2 regions of the Micromonospora sp. C51 genome follow, and region 2 is predicted to be linked to the other one. Evidence: predicted binding sites of a transcription regulator. Region 2 holds the regulator's gene; the other holds the start of a gene.

The links. The regulator HrcA, encoded in region 2, represses chaperone genes, less so after heat shock. The targets are predictions, from matches to a motif close to GGTTNGCACNCTCNNNNNGAGNGTGCNAACC.
Region 1: groES (co-chaperone GroES) is a predicted target of HrcA. The motif match lies at 4,436-4,466, and genes of this name have one in related genera.

Annotation. Positions count from the first base shown of each region.
Region 1 covers NZ_JAGPXQ010000006.1:211,324-217,998, forward strand. Annotated here, with positions in the region: gene KBX50_RS10525 (ATP-binding cassette domain-containing protein) at 1-163, opposite strand, end outside; gene KBX50_RS10530 (sugar ABC transporter substrate-binding protein) at 268-1,362, opposite strand; gene ybaK (Cys-tRNA(Pro) deacylase) at 1,575-2,054, opposite strand; gene KBX50_RS10540 (methyltransferase domain-containing protein) at 2,240-3,424, shown strand; gene KBX50_RS10545 (DUF397 domain-containing protein) at 3,638-3,829, opposite strand; gene KBX50_RS10550 (Scr1 family TA system antitoxin-like transcriptional regulator) at 3,881-4,279, opposite strand; gene groES (co-chaperone GroES) at 4,601-4,915, shown strand; gene groL (chaperonin GroEL) at 4,992-6,641, shown strand.
Region 2 covers NZ_JAGPXQ010000006.1:23,279-34,356, reverse strand. Annotated here, with positions in the region: gene KBX50_RS09660 (hypothetical protein) at 26-958, opposite strand; gene KBX50_RS09655 (enoyl-CoA hydratase-related protein) at 1,077-1,865, opposite strand; gene hemW (radical SAM family heme chaperone HemW) at 1,886-3,109, shown strand; gene KBX50_RS09645 (DUF4870 domain-containing protein) at 3,137-3,712, opposite strand; gene hrcA (heat-inducible transcriptional repressor HrcA) at 3,923-4,945, shown strand; gene dnaJ (molecular chaperone DnaJ) at 5,019-6,164, shown strand; gene KBX50_RS09630 (16S rRNA (uracil(1498)-N(3))-methyltransferase) at 6,166-6,900, shown strand; gene KBX50_RS09625 (histidine triad nucleotide-binding protein) at 6,946-7,305, shown strand; gene KBX50_RS09620 (serine hydrolase) at 7,302-8,690, shown strand; partial or broken gene KBX50_RS32730 (PhoH family protein) at 8,874-9,620, shown strand; partial or broken gene KBX50_RS32725 (LAGLIDADG family homing endonuclease) at 9,663-10,370, shown strand; partial or broken gene KBX50_RS32720 (PhoH family protein) at 10,641-10,997, shown strand; gene ybeY (rRNA maturation RNase YbeY) at 11,013-11,078, shown strand, end outside.

The DNA of each region.
Region 1 (6,675 bases), 190 kb from region 2:
TGCCGCTGATGCACTTGACCAGGGTCGACTTGCCGGCGCCGTTGTCGCCGACGAGCGCGGTGACCTCGCCCGGGTAGGCGGCGAAGGCGACATCGCGTAGAACCTGGACGGGACCGAAACTCTTGTCGATCCCGCGTAGCTCCAGCAGAGGGGTCGCGGACACGGGGTTCTCCTTTGTCACGGAGGGAGATCGGGGCCCGTCCAGCGGCGACACGCCGCCCGGCACGGGGGTTACCGTGCCGGGCGGCGCCGCCTAGGCGGGTGAGGTCAGCTGATGCCCGCTTCGGTGCAGAGCGCGGCGAAGTTGCCGGTGCAGACCTCTTCCTTGGTCACGAAACCGTCGGCGATGACGTCCTTGACGTTCTCCTTGTAGATCGCCTGCGGGGTGAGCAGGACGGCGGGGACGTCACGGTTGCCCTCCGGGTCCTTGACGGTCTGGCCGGTCTCCTTGCGCTCGCCCTTGGCCAGCGCGATGGCCAGCTCGGCGGCGGCGTCGGCCTCCTGCTTGACGGCCTTGTAGACGGTCATGTACTGGTCACCGGCGAGGATGTTCTGCAGGCCCTGCGTGGTGGCGTCCTGGCCGGTCACCGGGACCTTGCCGTTGAGCTTGTTCTTCTTCAGCACCGAGATGGCGGCGTTGCCGAGGCCGTCGTTCGCGGCCAGCACACCGTCGATCTTGCCGCCGGTCTGGGTGAGCATCTGCTCGAAGATCGTGGCGGCCTGGGCGTTGTCCCAGTCCGGCACGGACTGGTCCGGGCCCTTGACGTACTCGTTCGCGTCGAACTTGGGCTTGAGGATCGAGTCGTAGCCGTTCTTGAACAGGGTGGCGTTGTTGTCGGTCGGCGACCCGTTCAGGTACGCCACGACCGGCTTCTCCACCTTCTGGTCGGTCAGGCACTTGACCAGGCCCTCGCCCTGGAGCTTGCCGACGGCCTCGTTGTCGAAGCTGACGTAGTACTCCGCCGAGCCGCCGAGGGTGAGGCGGTCGTAGTCGATGGTGGCGACGCCCTGCGACTTGGCCTTGTCGAGGACGGCCTTGCCGGTGCCGGAGTCCAGGTTCACGATCATCAGCGCGGTGACGCCACTCGTGATCATCTGGTCGGCGATGGTCTGGAACTGGGTCTTGTCACCCTGGGCGTTCTGGATGTCGTACTCGACGCCGGCAGCCTCGAAGGCGGCCTGGAGGAACTTGCGGTCGGCGCCCTCCCAGCGGGCGGAGGACTTGCTGTCCGGCAGGATCACGCCGATCTTCGGGGTCACGTCGGAGCCGGCCTGGTCGCCGCCGGACTCGTCGCCACAGGCCGTCAGGCTGCCGAGGGCCAGCAGGCCCACGGTGCCGACGGCGAGGAAGCCCTTGCGCATGTGCAGGGTCCTTTCGAGGGTGGGGAAGGGTGTCGGTGTTTTTGTTTTGTTGTGTCCGGCAACGTATTCCGCGCCACACGCCAGCACAAGGGTGCGCCGGTCACGAGTTTGTTGTCGGCGGTAACAATTCAGCAACGCCAGCGACACCTCGCCGCCACCGTGCCTGTGGCGACCTTGGTGTCCGGGTCGCCGGTCGGCGGATACGGGCCGGGTCAGGGGCTCGCGAGCGGGGCCAACCGGGCGTCGGTGAGGGCGGCCAGGTCGGCCGGAGCCAGCTCCACCTGGAGCCCCCGGCGGCCGGCCGAGACGTACACCGTCGGATGCTTCAGGGCGGAGACGTCGAGGACCGTGGGCAGGCGTCGCCGCTGGCCCAGCGGGCTGATGCCGCCGCGTACGTACCCGGTGGCCCGCTCGGCCGCCGCCCGCTCGGCAAGCGTGGCCCGCTTGCCGCCCACGGCCGCCGCGAGCGCCTTGAGGTCAAGATCGCCGGTGACCGGCACCACCGCCACCGTCAGTGCCCCGTCGACCTCGGTGACCAGGGTCTTGAAGACCCGCTCCGGCGCCACCGCGAGCGCGACGGCGACCAGCGCGCCATAGTTGGGCTCATCAGGCGAGACGTCGTACGGATGGGTGCGATGGTCGACCTTCCGCTTCGTCAGCAGTGCAGTCGCCGGGGTGCCACGTCCCGCCATGCCCGCCAACGTAATCCCGGGCCGCTGCCCGAGCCAGCGCCTTCTCAGCCGGTGGTTCGGGCAAGTCGCGCCTTCCGTCCGACGTGAGGGCCCAGGATGCCGCAAGTCGCGACCGGCATGCCCGGTGAGAGGCCGGCCTGGGCCTCGGGCGGGGGCAGATGGGGGCGGGGCGCAAGAATAGGCGGGTGGATCTGGAGCAGTTCGCCGCGTTGCGTACGCCTGAGGGGTTGGCCGCGCTCGACACGGCAGCCGGGGTGGCCGGCGGTGATCCGCTGGCCGCGGCGGTGGCGCTGCGCTCTGCCGGGGTGCCCGGCGGGCTCGCGGCGGCGGCGCTGACCCAGGCCGAGCTGCGCCGCCGGGCGACCGGCAAGTTCGGGCCGGCGGCGGCCGGCATGTTCTTCACCCGGCCGGGGCTGGAGCAGGCAACCCGGCGGGTCGTCGCCGACCGGCGGGCCCGGCGGCTGCGCGCCGCTGGGGTGCGCACACTGGCCGACCTGGGCTGCGGGCTGGGCGCCGACGCGCTCGCCGCCGCCCGCGCCGGCATCCGGGTGTACGCGGTGGAGGCGGACCCGCTCACCGCTGCGCTGGCCGAGGCGAACGCCCAGGCCGCCGGGCTGGCCGACCTGGTCACCGTCGAGTGCGGCGACGCGACGGCGTTCGACGTGACCCGGGTCGAGGCGGTCTTCTGCGACCCAGCCCGACGTCGAGCCGGCACCGGTCGCCGGATTTTCGACCCGAACTCGTACTCACCGCCGTGGGACTTCGTGACCGGCCTGGCCGAACGGGTGCCGCGCACGGTGGTGAAGGTCGCGCCGGGGATCGACCACGCGCTGATCCCGCCCGGCGCGGAGGCGGAGTGGGTGAGCGCGGACGGCGACCTGGTCGAGGCGGCCCTCTGGTGCGGCGAACTGGCCGAGTCTCCCCGCCGCGCGACCGTGCTGACCGGCGAGTCGGTGCACCGGCTCGCGGGGTCGGGCACCCGCGAGGCGCCGGTCGGGGCGGTGCGGCGCTTTGTGTACGACCCCGATCCGGCGGTGGTGCGCGCACACCTGATCGCCGAGCTGGCTGCCGACCTGGACGCCACCCTCGCCGACCCGACCATCGCCTACCTCTACGCCGACACGGCCCAGCGCACGCCGTACGCCCGCTGCCTGGAGGTGACCGACGTGCTGCCGTTCTCCCTCAAGCGGCTGCGGGCGCTGCTGCGGGAACGGCGGGTCGGCCGAGTGGAGATCCTCAAGCGCGGCTCCGCGCTGGAGCCCGAGCGGCTCCGGCGCGACCTGCGGCTAAGCGGCAACCAGCCGGTGAGCCTGGTGCTCACCCGGGTCGCCACCGCCCCGACGGTCCTGGTCTGCCGCCCGGTGGCCTGAACCCCGCGCCCCGCTGGTCGGGCCGAGGTTCGGGTCGTCATGTGCAGCCGGCGGGGCGCGGGTTGCGGCATCCTGGGCTGTCAGCTCGGCGGGAGACCGCGTCATGCCGCAACTCGCGCGTCCCCAGCGCGGGAGGGCGCGCGACCGCATGGCGAGCCCAGCCGGGGCGGGGGCCGGGTCGGCGCAAAAGGGGGAGCGCCGGGTCGGGGTTGGTCAGCGGGTGGGGGCGTGGGGGGCGATGAAGGCGCGCCAGGCGGCGGGGGTGAAGGCGAGCGCCGGGCCGGCCGGGTCCTTGCTGTCGCGTACGGCGACCAGGCCGGGCAGGTTGTCGGCGACCTCGACGCAGGCGCCGCCATTCTGATTGCTGCGGGAAGATTTGCGCCAGGCGGCGCGGGGCAGGTCCATGACTTCGCCACTTCCTCGATCAGGCGGGCGGACTGCCGGTGCGGCAGCGCCTCACCGGCCACAGTCTCCCAACGCCGCCCCAGGCTGGCAAAGGTCGTTCGGGCCGTCCACTGTGTGCCCCCGGAGCTGGTTGTCCAGGTGCGCCACCTCGGTGCCGTCGGTCAGCCGGGCCAGCACCCGCTTCTCGATCTGCTCGTCGGTAAGCGGCGGACCGGCCCGGAGCATCGCCCGGGCGTACGCCTCGGTCTGGAGCAGGCCCGGCACCACGGCCGGGTCGTACCAGCGCAGCGCGACCGCCTCCCGCTCGATCTCGCCCCACGGCCGGAACCAGTCCGGCTCGGCGTGCAGCCGGATCAGCTCCAGCATCCCGACGAAGAGGCCACCGGTCTCCAGCACCTTGTCGAACCGGGCCAGGTAGTCGGCGCTGAGCTGGTTCGGGCCGATCTCCATCGCGCTCACAGTGACTGTCGGCGTGTTGCGGTCAACGCTGGCGAACGACTGCGGAACAGTGTGGGAAAAGTGGCGACGCGGGTGCGGAGGAGCGGCGACACGAGGGTGGCGGATTGGCACTCTCCTTGACGGAGTGCTAGCCGAGGAATAACCTGCGATTAGCACTCTCACCCTGAGGGTGCCAACCTTCGGGCCCTGGTGTCCGGGGGTTGAACGCCAGGCGGACCGGCACCCGCGACGACGGCCCCGCCCGGTGGCATGTGGCAGATTGACGCCGGTCGGCATGCCGACCGGCAACGAAACCAAGTACCCCAGGAGGGTATGCCCGTGACTACCGCGACCAAGGTTGCGATCAAGCCGCTCGAGGACCGCATCGTGGTCCAGGCGAACGAGGCCGAGACCACCACCGCCTCGGGCATCGTGATCCCCGACACCGCCAAGGAGAAGCCGCAGGAGGGCACCGTCCTCGCTGTCGGCCCGGGCCGGATCGACGACAAGGGCAACCGCGTGCCGATCGACGTCTCCGTCGGCGACACCGTTCTCTACTCGAAGTACGGCGGCACCGAGGTCAAGTACGCCGGCGAGGAGTACCTGGTGCTCTCCGCCCGCGACGTCCTCGCGGTCATCGAGAAGTAAGTAAGACAGACCGATCAGTGTCGTTGCCCCGGTCCGGCTCGCCGGGCCGGGGCGACGTCGCTTCGAAGGGACATTCATGGCGAAGATCCTGAGCTTCTCGGACGACGCCCGGCACCTGCTGGAGCACGGTGTCAACGCGCTCGCTGACGCGGTCAAGGTCACCCTCGGGCCGCGCGGGCGCAACGTCGTCCTCGACAAGAAATTCGGTGCGCCGACGATCACCAACGATGGTGTGACCATCGCCAAGGAGATCGAGCTCACCAACCCGTACGAGAACCTCGGCGCGCAACTGGTCAAGGAGGTGGCGACCAAGACCAACGACGTCGCCGGCGACGGGACCACCACCGCGACCGTGCTCGCCCAGGCCATGGTCCGCGAGGGCCTGCGCAACGTCACCGCGGGCGCCAACCCGGCCGGCCTCAAGCGGGGTATCGACGCCGCTGCCACCAAGGTCTCCGAGGCGCTGCTCGGCAAGGCCGTCGAGGTCTCCGACAAGAAGTCGGTCGCGCACGTCGCGACGATCTCGGCGCAGGACGCCACCATCGGCGAGCTGATCGCCGAGGCGATGGAGAAGGTCGGCCGCGACGGTGTGATCACCGTTGAGGAAGGCTCCGCCCTGCACACCGAGCTGGACGTCACCGAGGGCCTCCAGTTCGACAAGGGCTTCATCTCGCCGAACTTCGTCACCGACGCGGAGTCGCAGGAGTCCGTCCTGGAGGACGCGTACATCCTGATCACCACGCAGAAGATCTCCGCGATCGAGGAGCTGCTGCCGCTGCTGGAGAAGGTTCTCCAGAACAACAAGCCGCTGCTCATCGTCGCCGAGGACGTCGAGGGTCAGGCGCTGTCCACCCTGGTGGTCAACGCCATCCGCAAGACCATCAAGGTCTGCGCGGTCAAGGCGCCCGGTTTCGGCGACCGCCGCAAGGCGATGCTCCAGGACATGGCGATCCTCACCGGCGCCGAGCTGGTCGCCCCGGAACTGGGCTACAAGCTCGACCAGGTCGGCCTGGAGGTGCTGGGCAGCGCCCGGCGCATCGTGGTCGACAAGGAGAACACCACGATCGTCGAGGGTGGCGGCCAGGCCAGCGAGGTGACCGACCGGGTCGCGCAGATCCGCAAGGAGATCGAGGCCTCGGACTCCGAGTGGGACCGGGAGAAGCTCGCCGAGCGGCTGGCCAAGCTCTCCGGCGGTGTCGCGGTGGTCAAGGTCGGCGCGGCCACCGAGGTCGAGATGAAGGAGCGCAAGCACCGCATCGAGGACGCCATCGCCGCGACCAAGGCCGCGGTCGAGGAGGGTACGGTGCCCGGCGGAGGTGCCGCCCTGGCGCAGATCCTGTCGGTGCTCGACGACGACCTCGGCTTCACCGGCGACGAGAAGGTCGGCGTGTCGATCGTGCGTAAGGCGCTGGTCGAGCCGCTGCGCTGGATCGCCCAGAACGCCGGTCACGACGGCTACGTCGTCGTGCAGAAGGTCGCCGGCAGCGACTGGGGCCACGGCCTCGACGCCGCCGTCGGCGAGTACGTCGACCTGACCAAGGCCGGCATCATCGACCCGGTCAAGGTGACCCGCAACGCGGTGACCAACGCCGCGTCGATCGCCGGTCTGCTGCTCACCACCGAGAGCCTCGTGGTGGAGAAGCCGGCTGAGCCGGAGCCCGCCTCGGGTGGCCACGGCCACTCGCACGGCCACGGTCACAGCCACCAGCACGGCCCGGGCTTCTGAGCCTGCCGTACGCCGGACGTGGGGCGCGCCGTCG
Region 2 (11,078 bases):
GTCGCTCTAAGGAGATCGGGGCCGATCAGACGTCGGCGTGGACCTCGGCGAGGACCTCCGTGTCACCCCGGTCGCTGTCCGGCAGGCGCTTCCAGTCGCCGCGCTTGGCGGTCCACTCCCGGCCGTCGTAGGTCACCCGCTTCACCCCGTGCTCCTTCGCGTGGGAGACCAGCCAGTGCGTGTACCGCCAGCCCGCCCGCACGCCCTCGGCGGAGGGCGATTCGTTGATCCCCACCTTCAGCAGGGTCGGGTTGCCGGAGCTGTCGACGGCAGAGGTGAAGTAACTCCTGCCCACCTGCCGGTCGTCGTTGCCGGTGAAGGCCCGCAGGCCCCAGTCGAGCGCCAGCCCCTCGGTCAGCGCGGCGATGGCGGCGGCGCCGCGCATCACCGGATCGCCGCCCACCGCGCAGGTGACCGCCGTGGTGGCGTGACCGAGCAGCGCCCGGGTGAGCACCTGCGACTCGTCGGCCCACTTCTCGTACGCCTCGGGGAAGGCCGAGCGCTGGACCTTCTGTGCGGCGTCGGTGACCCGCATGTCCTCCCAGCCGCGCACCTTCTTCAACGCCGCGTAGAACTTCCCCGCCGCGTACCGGGGGTCGCGGATCTGTTTCGGTGTGCCCCAACCCTGGCTCGGTCGCTGCTGGAACAGCCCCACGGAGTCGCGGTCGCCACCGGTCAGGTTGCGCAACCCGGACTCCTGGTACGCGGTGGCCAGCGCCACCACCACCGCCCGCTCCGGCATCTCGCGTTGCACGCCGATCGCCGCGATGGTCGCCGCGTTCGCCATCTGCTGCGAGTCGAGCGTCACCTCGCCGTCGGCCTGCACCGTGCAGGCCCGGCCGGCCAGCGGCAGCCGTAGCCCCTCACCGGCCTGCCTCAGCACCACGATCGTCCCGATCGCGGCGATCAGGACGAGGACCACGAATCCCGTCGCGAAAGCCCGAGTCCGCACCCGCACCTCCTGTGTCAAGGTCCGCCAAGCGTACGTCCCTCATCGACCTGTTCGGGTCGTCCGACCGGTTCCCACCTCCTGCGGCACCTACGCGCAACGCGAGGTTCCCCGTCCCGGCCGTACCTCACCCACCGAGTTCCGCCACCCAGCGCGGCGGCCGCTTCTCCCGGAACGCGGTGACCCCCTCGACCCCGTCGGCCGACAGGAAGTAGCCGGTGGACAGCTCGGCCAGCTCGGCCAGGTCGGCGCGCAGGTCGACGGCGGCCGGGCGGCGCAGCAGTCGCTTCGCGCCGGCCAACGCCGCCGGGGCGCCGCGTACCAGCGAGTCGCAGTACCGCCGCACCACGGCATCCAGCTCCGCGGCCGGCACCGCGGCGGTGACCAGGCCGATCTCGGCGGCCCGCCGGCCGTCGAAGGGGTCGCCGGTCAGGTACAGCTCGGCTGCCGCCCGGGTGGTCAGGCGGGGCAGCACCGTCGCGGAGATCACCGCGGGGATCACCCCGATCCGCACCTCGGTGAAGGCGAACGTGGCCTCGGCCGCGCAGACCGCCAGGTCGGCTGCCGCGATCAGGCCCAGGCCGCCGGCCCGGGCGGGGCCGGCGACTCTCGCCAGCACCGGCTTCGGGCACTCCCAGACCGCCGCGAGCACGTCACTCAGCATCCCGGCGGGCACCGTGCCGCTGGCGTACGCCGCCGCGGTCTCCTTCAGGTCGGCGCCGGAGCAGAAGACCGGCCCGGTGTGGTCGAGCACGATCACCCGGACCGCGTCGTCGGCGACCGCGGCGGCCAGCCCGGCCAGCAGTTCGGTCATCAGCGGCGTGGAGAGCGCGTTGCGGTTGTGCGGACTGTCCAGGGTGAGCGTGGTCACCCCGTGGGCCGTGGCGACCCGCACGAACGCGTCGGGAGAGGTCATGCCAGGGCACACTAGTGGCCATGCCCGGCGTCCTTCCAGCAGGCGAGCCCGTCCCCGCCGACGGGTCGCTGCCCGCGTCCGCCCGTGCGTCCGTAGGCGTCCGGGGTTTCGGGGTCTACGTGCACGTGCCTTTCTGTGCGAGTCGCTGCGGTTACTGCGACTTCAACACGTACACCGCCGACGAACTGGGCGGCGGCGCGAGCCGGGAGGGCTACGCCGACGCCGTGCTGGCGGAACTGGCGCTCGCCGCCCGGGTGCTGGACGACACCCCACCGGCCCGGGTGGAGACGGTCTTCGTCGGCGGCGGCACCCCCACCCTGCTGCCCGCCGACGACCTGGCCCGCATCCTGGACGCCATCGACCGGACCTGGGGGCTGGCCACCGACGCGGAGGTGACCACCGAGGCCAACCCCGAGTCGGTCACGCCCACCTCGCTGAAGGAGTTGCGCGCGGCCGGGTACACCCGGATCTCGCTGGGCATGCAGTCGGCCGCGCCCGGGGTGCTCGCCGTGCTCGACCGCCGGCACCACGCCGGCCGGGCCACCGCCGCCGCGATGGAAGCGCGCGACGCCGGCTTCGACCACGTCAATCTCGACCTGATCTACGGAACGCCGGGGGAGCGGGCCGAGGACTTCGCCGCCTCGCTGGACCAGGTGGTCGCCGCCGGCGTGGACCATGTCAGCGCGTACGCCCTGATCGTCGAGGACGGCACCCGGCTGGCCTCCCGGATGCGCCGTGGCGAGCTGCCGTACCCGGACGAGGACGTCGCCGCGGACCGTTACCTGGCCGCGGAGTCCGCCCTCGGCGCGGCCGGTTTCTCCTGGTACGAGGTCTCCAACTGGGCCCGCACGCCAGCCGCGCGCTGCCGGCACAACCTGCTCTACTGGACCGGCGGGAACTGGTGGGGCCTCGGGCCGGGGGCGCACAGCCACGTCGGCGGGGTGCGCTGGTGGAACGTCAAGCATCCCGCCGCGTACGCGCAACGCCTCGCCGCCGGGGCGTCACCCGGGCAGGCCCGGGAGGTGCTCACCGGCGACGAGGCGCACATGGAGGACGTCATGCTCCGGTTGCGGCTGGCCTCCGGCCTGCCGCTGGACGTGCTGACCGACGCGGGACGGGCGGGCGCGGCGCGGGCGCTGGCCGAGGGGCTGCTCGCCGAGCCGGCCCACGCCGCCGGCCGCGCCGTGCTCACCCTGCGCGGCCGGTTGCTCGCCGACGCCGTGGTCCGCGACCTGTTGCCCTGACCCCCGTCATCCGGCCGGCCCGCGCGGTCAGCGCTTCACGAACGCGTAGCTCATCGGATACTGGTAGAGCACCCCGTCGTTGGCCTTGACCCCGCCGATGATGCCGAAGATCACCGGCACGATCCCGGCGATGATCGGCGCGAAGAACAGGATGCCGCAGGTGATCGTGGCGAGCACCCAGCTCAGCACGCCGACGATGGCCCAGGTGAGCTGGAAGTTCAGCGCGGCCACGGAGTGGGCCCGGGCGATCGGGGACTGCTGCCCGCGGGTCATCATCGCGATCAGCGGCGCCACCCAGCCGAAGAGCCCGCCACCGACGACCACGCCGAGCGGGCCGCCGAAGTGGGCGATCAGGACCCAGGTCTTGTCCTCGTTGTTGGCGTAGCCACCGCCGGGAGCGCCGTAACCGCCGGTCGGGTAGCCGACACCGGGGGCTCCGGGTGGGGGAGGGTAACCGCCGGGCGGCTGGTCGCCGGTGGGAGGTGGATAGCCGCCGGGCGGGGGATAACCGCCGGGCGGGGGATAGCCGCCCTGGCCTGGCGAACCGGACAGTGGTGTCGTGGGTTCGTCGCCGGAGTCCGGGGGACGAGGTGGTTCAGTCATGGAGGTCACGGTAGGTGCCAGCGGCAACGGCGCACCAGAGCGACACCGGCGAGTGTCAACCCGCCGATCGGTTCGATGACGGGCCGGCCGACTTGATCATCGCGCCGAGGGGGACGCCGACGTAGACTGGCACTCGCTACAGTCGAGTGCCAGAGTGTTCCTCTGGTGGCCGTGACGCTGGGGGCTGACCTGCGACAGGAGGTGGCAAGGATGGGTCTGGACGACCGGAAGCTCGCCGTGCTCCGGGCGATCGTCGAGGACTACGTCGCCACCCAGGAGCCGGTCGGCAGCAAGTCGCTTGTCGAGCGGCACCAACTCGGTGTCTCGCCGGCCACGGTCCGCAACGACATGGCCGTGCTTGAGGACGAGGGCTACATCCGTCAACCGCACACCAGCGCGGGGCGGGTGCCCACCGACCGTGGCTACCGACTCTTCGTCGATCGATTGAGCCGGGTCAAGCCGCTCAGCCCGGCCGAACGCCGGGCGATCGAGCGCTTCCTGGCCGGCGCCGTCGATCTCGACGATGTGGTGCACCGCACGGTTCGGCTGCTGGCACAGCTGACCCGGCAGGTCGCCGTCGTGCAGTACCCGAGCCTGGCCCGGTCCCGGGTGCGTCACCTGGAACTGGTGCCGATCTCCACCACCCGGCTGATGCTGGTGATGATCGCCGACACCGGTCGGGTCGAGCAGCGGCTGGTCGAACTGCCCGCACCGGTCCCCGCCGACGACGTGCTGGATCTGCGCCGGCTGGTCAACGAGAAGCTGGTAGGTGTCCGCCTGTCGGAGACCCCGCCGCTGGTGCAGGCCCTCATCGACGACTCCGTGCCGCACCTGCGCCCGGCGATGACCACGCTGTCCACGGTGCTGCTGGAGACGCTCGTCGAACGGCACGAGGAGCGGCTCGCCCTGGCCGGCACCGCCAACCTCGCCCGGGGCGGTCTGCTCGACTTCCAGGGCTCGTTGCGTCCCATCCTCGAAGCACTTGAGGAGGAGGTCGTGCTACTCAAGCTCATCGGCGAGGTGGAGCCGAGCACGCTGCGGGTACGTATCGGCGACGAGAACGAGATCGACAACCTACGGGCGGCTTCCGTGGTCAGCACCGGGTACGGCCCGGGCGCGACCATCGTCGGGGGGATGGGCGTGCTGGGACCGACCCGGATGGACTACCCCGGAACCATCGCCACGGTGAGGGCCGTGGCACGCTACGTGGGCGAGCTGCTGGCCCAGAACTGACCAGTCAGGGCCGACGGCAGGCTGCCGCCGCCGAACGGCGTAACTCGAGACGAACACGAGGACACGGAACGCAGTGGCCAGGGACTACTACGGCATTCTCGGCGTGAGCAAGGGTGCCTCCGATGACGAGATCAAGCGCGCCTACCGCAAGCTGGCGCGCCAATTCCATCCGGACGTGAATCCGGATCCGGAGGCACAGGAGAAGTTCAAGGACATCAACGCCGCGTACGAGGTCCTCTCGGACGATCGGAAACGGCAGATCGTCGACCTGGGCGGGGACCCGCTGGCACCCGGCGGAGGCGGGCCCGGCGGTCCGGGTGGCCCCGGCGGGGCCGGCCCCTTCGTCGGCTTCCAGGACATCATGGACGCCTTCTTCGGCGGCGCCACGGGCGCCGGGCGAGGCCCGCGTCCGCGTACCCGCCCCGGCGCCGACGCGATCCTGCGCCTGGAGCTGGACCTCCAGGAGACCGCCTTCGGCGTCGAGGCGCCGATCACCGTCGACACCGCCGTGCTCTGCACCACCTGCTCCGGTGCCGGCACCGCCGCCGGCACCCACCTGGCCACCTGCGAGGCGTGCGGTGGCCGGGGCGAGGTGCAGTCGGTGCAGCGCACCTTCCTCGGGCAGGTGGTCTCCGCTCGGCCGTGCACGGTCTGCCAGGGCTACGGCACCACCATCCCGAGCCCCTGCCCGACCTGCGCCGGCGACGGCCGGGTACGCACCCGCCGATCGCTGACCGTCAAGATCCCCGCCGGGGTGGAGGACGGTATGCGGATCCGCCTCGCCCAGCAGGGCGAGGTCGGCCCGGGCGGCGGCACCGCCGGGGACCTCTACGTGGAGATCCACGAACGGCCACACGACGTCTTCTCCCGTAAGGGCGACGACCTGCACTGCCGGGTCACCGTGCCGATGACCGCCGCCGCACTCGGCACCCGGCTGACCATCAAGGCGCTCGACAGCGAGGAACCGGTCGACGTCAAGCCGGGTACCCAGCCGGGCAGCACCCTGCGGCTGCGGGCCCGCGGCGTACCGCACCTGCGCGGCGCCGGGCGGGGCGACCTCTACGTCCACCTGGACGTGCGTACCCCGACCAAGCTCGACGCCGACCAGGAACGGATGCTGCGCGACTTCGCCAAGACCCGCGGCGAGGAGGTCGCCGAGCTGACCAAGCAGGGTGGCTTCTTCTCCCGGATGCGCGACGCCTTCAACGGCCACGCCTGACGTGTCCGCCCCGCTGTTCCTCGTCGAGTCGCTGCCGACCGCCGCCTCGATGGTGCTGGACGGGCCCGAGGGCCACCACGCGGCCACCGTGCAACGGCTACGCGTCGGCGAGCAGGTGCTGCTCGCCGACGGGCGGGGCGGCACAGCCACCGCCGTGGTCACCGCCGTCGGCCGGGGCACCCTCGACCTCGACGTGACCGACCGGGGGTACGTCGACGCGGCGAACCCGCGGCTGGTGGTGGTCCAGGGCATCGCCAAGGGCGACCGGGGTGAGCTTGCCGTGCAGGCGATGACCGAGGCGGGCGTGGACGAGCTGGTCCCGTGGGCGGCGGGCCGCTCGGTGGTGCAGTGGCGCGGCGACCGGGGCGTACGGGCCCGCAGCCGGTGGGTCGCCACCGCCCGGGAGGCGACGAAGCAGGCCCGGCGGGCGTGGCTGCCGGTGGTGGCGGGAGCGCCCGACGAGAGCACCGCATCGGTGACCCGCCGGATCGCCGGGGCGGCGGCCGGGTACGTGCTGCACGAGGCGGCGACCGACCGGCTGACCACCGTCGAGCTGCCCGAACACGGCGAGATCGTGCTGGTGGTGGGGCCGGAGGGCGGCATCACCCCGGACGAGTTGTCGGCCTTCCAGGAAGCCGGCGCCCGACCGGTACGGCTCGGTACCTCGGTGCTGCGCACCTCCACCGCGGGCGTGGCCGCCCTGGCGGTCCTCGCCACCCGCCTGCTGCGCTGGTGAGCGTCGCGCGGGCGTCGCCGAGGAACCCTTCCTTACACTGCCCGGATGGGAAGCGACTGTCTGTTCTGCCGCATCGTCGCCGGAGAAATTCCGGCCACCGTGGTCCGCGAGACGCCCACCACGCTCGCCTTCCGCGACATCGACCCGAAGGCACCGGTGCACGTGCTGGTCGTACCGAAGGAGCACTACGCCGACGTGGCCACGCTCGGCCAGGGTGACCCGGCGCTGGCCGGCGAGGTGCTGGCCACCGCCGCCGCGGTGGCCGAGGACGAGGGCCTGCTCGGCGACGGGTTCCGGCTGATGTTCAACACCGGGGCGTACGGCGGCCAGGAGGTCTTCCACGTGCACGCCCACGTGCTCGGCGGCGCCCCGCTCGGCCCGATGCTGGCACGGAGACTCGGATGACCTCCGCCGCCGGCCCCACCTCCGCCGCCGGTCGCCTGGACCGGATGGTGCGCCAGGTCCAGGCGCAGGCCCGGGTGCCGGCGGTCTCGGCAGCGGTGCACCGCGCCGACCGGCCGCTGTGGACGTGCACCGCCGGCGGCACCGGAAACGACACGGCCCTGGACGAGCAGACCCGGTTCCGGATCGGCTCGGTGACCAAGACGTTCACCGCCGTGCTGGTCATGCAGTGCCGCGACGACGGGCTGCTCGACCTCGACGACCCGCTGCGGCGGCACCTCGACCTGCCGGCGCACGGTGAGCTGACCGTACGCCGGCTGCTGTCGCACACCGCCGGCCTGCAACGGGAACCGTACGGCGACGTCTGGGACACCCTGCGCGCACCGGACACCGACCAGCTGATCACCGAGCTGGACCGGGCCGAGCGGGTGCTGCCGGCCGGCCGCCGCTACCACTACTCGAATCTCGGCATGGCGCTGCTCGGTCACCTGGTCGGGAAGGTACGCGGCGGCACCTGGGCGGAGGTGCTGACCGAGCGGGTGCTGACCCCGCTCGGGCTGACCGCCACCACAACCACCCCGGGCCCGCGCGCCGCGACCGGGTTCCTGGTCGACGCGTACTCCGACGAGGCGCATCCGGAGCCGCCCACCGACTTCGGCGCGGTGAGCCCCGCCGCGCAGCTGTGGAGCACGGCCACCGACATGGCCCGGTGGGCCGCCTTCCTGGCCGACCCGGCGGCGTTGGACGCGGCGGGTCGGGTGCTCGCCCCGGCCACCCTGGACGAGATGCGCTGGCCGGTGACGGTCACCGATGAGGCGGTCTGGGCCGGCGGCTTCGGTCTCGGTCTGATCCTGGTACCTCAGGGGGAGCGGGTGGTGCACGTCGGGCACGACGGGGCGATGCCGGGCTTCCTCGCCGGGGCGTACGGCCGCCGGGGCGGCGAGGACACCCCGGGGGCGTTCGGCGCCGCCGTGCTGGGCTCCTCCGGCACCGCCGTCGAGCTGCTGGAGTTGCCGCACCGGCTGCTCGCCGCCGCGGTCGAGCACGATCCGGCAGACATCGACCCGTGGCGTCCCGGTGAGCCGGCGCCGCCGGACGTGCGCGGACTGCTCGGCCGCTGGTGGGGCGAGGGCTTCGAGTACGTCTTCTCGTGGCACGAGGGGGCCCTGCGGGCCCGTGGCGCCGGTGACCCGCCGGGGAAGCCGCCGGCGGTGTTCGCTCCGGCACCGGAGCAGCCGGACGTGTTCCGTACCGTCTCCGGCCGGGAGAACGGTGAGCTGCTCCGGCTGACCCGGGACTCCGCCGGCGTGGTGGTCCGGATGCACTGGGCGACCTACCGGTTCACCCGCCGCCAGGAGACCTTCGACGGTTTCGACTTCCGTGTCTGACCGGGCGGTTCATCGGGGTGGAATGCCCTGCTCTGTCCGGTCGTGCCGGAGCGTCACAGCGGCGGAAATGGGCAGCGTGTCCCCGCCGTTGAACCGATACGATGGTGGTAACGTCCGCACGCCGTGCCACGGGCCCGGCACCGAGATCGAGAGCAGGTGGCGCAGGGCCCTCGGGCCCGACCTATGACCGGCACCCCACCTCCCGGCCCGCCCCGGGTCCAGACCAGGATCACGGTCCCCGACTCGAAGATCATGGTCAACCTGCTCGGCGCGGGCGACGAGATCCTGCGACTGGTCGAGCGCTCGGTGAACAGTGACGTGCACGTGCGTGGCAACGAGATCACCATCACCGGCGCTCCCGCCGACAACGCCCTCGCCGAGCGGCTCTTCAGCGAGCTGCTCGAACTCATCGAGAAAGGCGAGACCCTGACCACAGATGCCGTCCGGCGTACCGTCGGCATGCTCGAACAGGGTGGCACGGAACGGCCCGCCGAGGTCCTGACCCTCAACATCCTCTCCCGGCGCGGGCGCACCATCCGTCCCAAGACACTGGGACAGAAGCGCTACGTCGACGCGATCGACGGGCACACGATCGTCTTCGGCATCGGCCCGGCGGGTACCGGCAAGACCTACCTCGCCATGGCCAAGGCGGTGCAGTCGTTGCAGGCCAAGCAGATCAACCGGATCATCCTGACCCGGCCGGCGGTCGAGGCGGGGGAGCGGCTCGGTTTCCTGCCCGGCACGCTCAACGAGAAGATCGACCCCTACCTGCGCCCGCTCTACGACGCGCTGCACGACATGCTCGACCCGGAGACCATCCCGAAGCTGATGGCCGCCGGCACGATCGAGGTCGCCCCCCTGGCATACATGAGGGGTCGGGCGCAGCCGTACGACGCCCGCGTACTGACGCCGGAAGGCTTCAAGCGGTTCGGCTCACTCCAGGTTGGCGACCTGGTGATCGGCTCGAACGGCATGCCGACCCCGGTGATCGGGATCTACCCGCAAGGGCCCAAGCAGGTCTACCGGGTGACCACGCAGGACGGGGCCTCCACCCTGTGCTGCGGTGAGCACCTCTGGACCGTGGCCACCCCCGAGGACAAGCGGCGTGGTCGCCGACGCACGCTGGAGACCCAGGAGATGATCGGGCAGGAGCGGCGGGGTTACATCCGCCGTTACGAACTGCCGGTTGTGGCTCCGGTGCAGTTGGAGCCGCAGGACGTTCCGCTCGATCCGTACGTCCTCGGCCTGCTGCTCGGTGACGGGTCGATCTCGTGCCGGACGACGCCGGGATTCACCACCGCGGACCCCGAGCTCGCCCGGGCGATCGAGGACAACCTGGTCGACGTTGAGCTGCACCGCAAGAGCGAATACGACTATGTGCTCCGGCACACCAAGGGTCACCGCGGCGGGGTGATCGTCGCGAACCCGGTGACGGTCGCGCTCCGCGAGTTGGGGCTGGCCGGGACGAAGTCGGGCACCAGGTTCGTGCCTTCCGGATATCTCCAGAACAGCGTCGATGTCCGACTGGCCGTCCTGCAGGGGCTGCTCGACACCGACGGCGGACCGGTCGTCGAGGCGGGACGTACCTGCCGGGTGCAGTACTCGACGACCTCTCCCCGTCTCCGCGACGATGTCGTGTACCTGGTCCAGTCGCTCGGCGGCGTCGCAACGTGGCGCGTTCGAGTGGCTGAGGGCCGTACGCCTGGCCTGGCGAACGGTCGTCCGGTCGGCTACCGGTCGGACGCCTACGTCGTGGAGATCCGGCTGCCGGAGGGCGTACCGCCGTTTCGGCTTGCGCCTAAGCGCCAGCGGTACGAGGAGTGCGGTGGCGGCCGGCCGATGCGTTTCATCGACTCGATCGTCCCCGCCGGTGTCCAGGAGACGATGTGCATCCAGGTGGCGGCGGAGGATTCGCTGTATGTCACCGATGACTTCCTGGTCACGCACAACACGCTCAATGACGCGTTCATCATTCTCGACGAGGCGCAGAACACCACGCCCGAGCAGATGAAGATGTTCCTCACCCGGCTCGGCTTCGGCTCCAAGATCGTGGTGACCGGCGACGTCACCCAGGTCGACCTGCCCGGTGGGACGACCAGCGGGCTGCGGGTCGTCCGGGACATCCTGGCCGGGGTCGAGGACGTGCACTTCGCGCAGTTGTCCAGCGCCGACGTGGTACGTCACCGGTTGGTGGGAGAGATCGTCGACGCGTACGCGCGGTGGGACGCCGAGAACCAGCAGGCGCAGGGCGTGCACGCGGTGTCCGGGCGCAGCGCCCAGGGCAACCGCGGCGGCCGGCGCCGCTAGACCGAGGGAAGACAGTTGTCCATCGAGATCGCGAACGAGTCCGGTGCCGAGGTCGACACCGACGCCGTGCTCGCCGTCGCC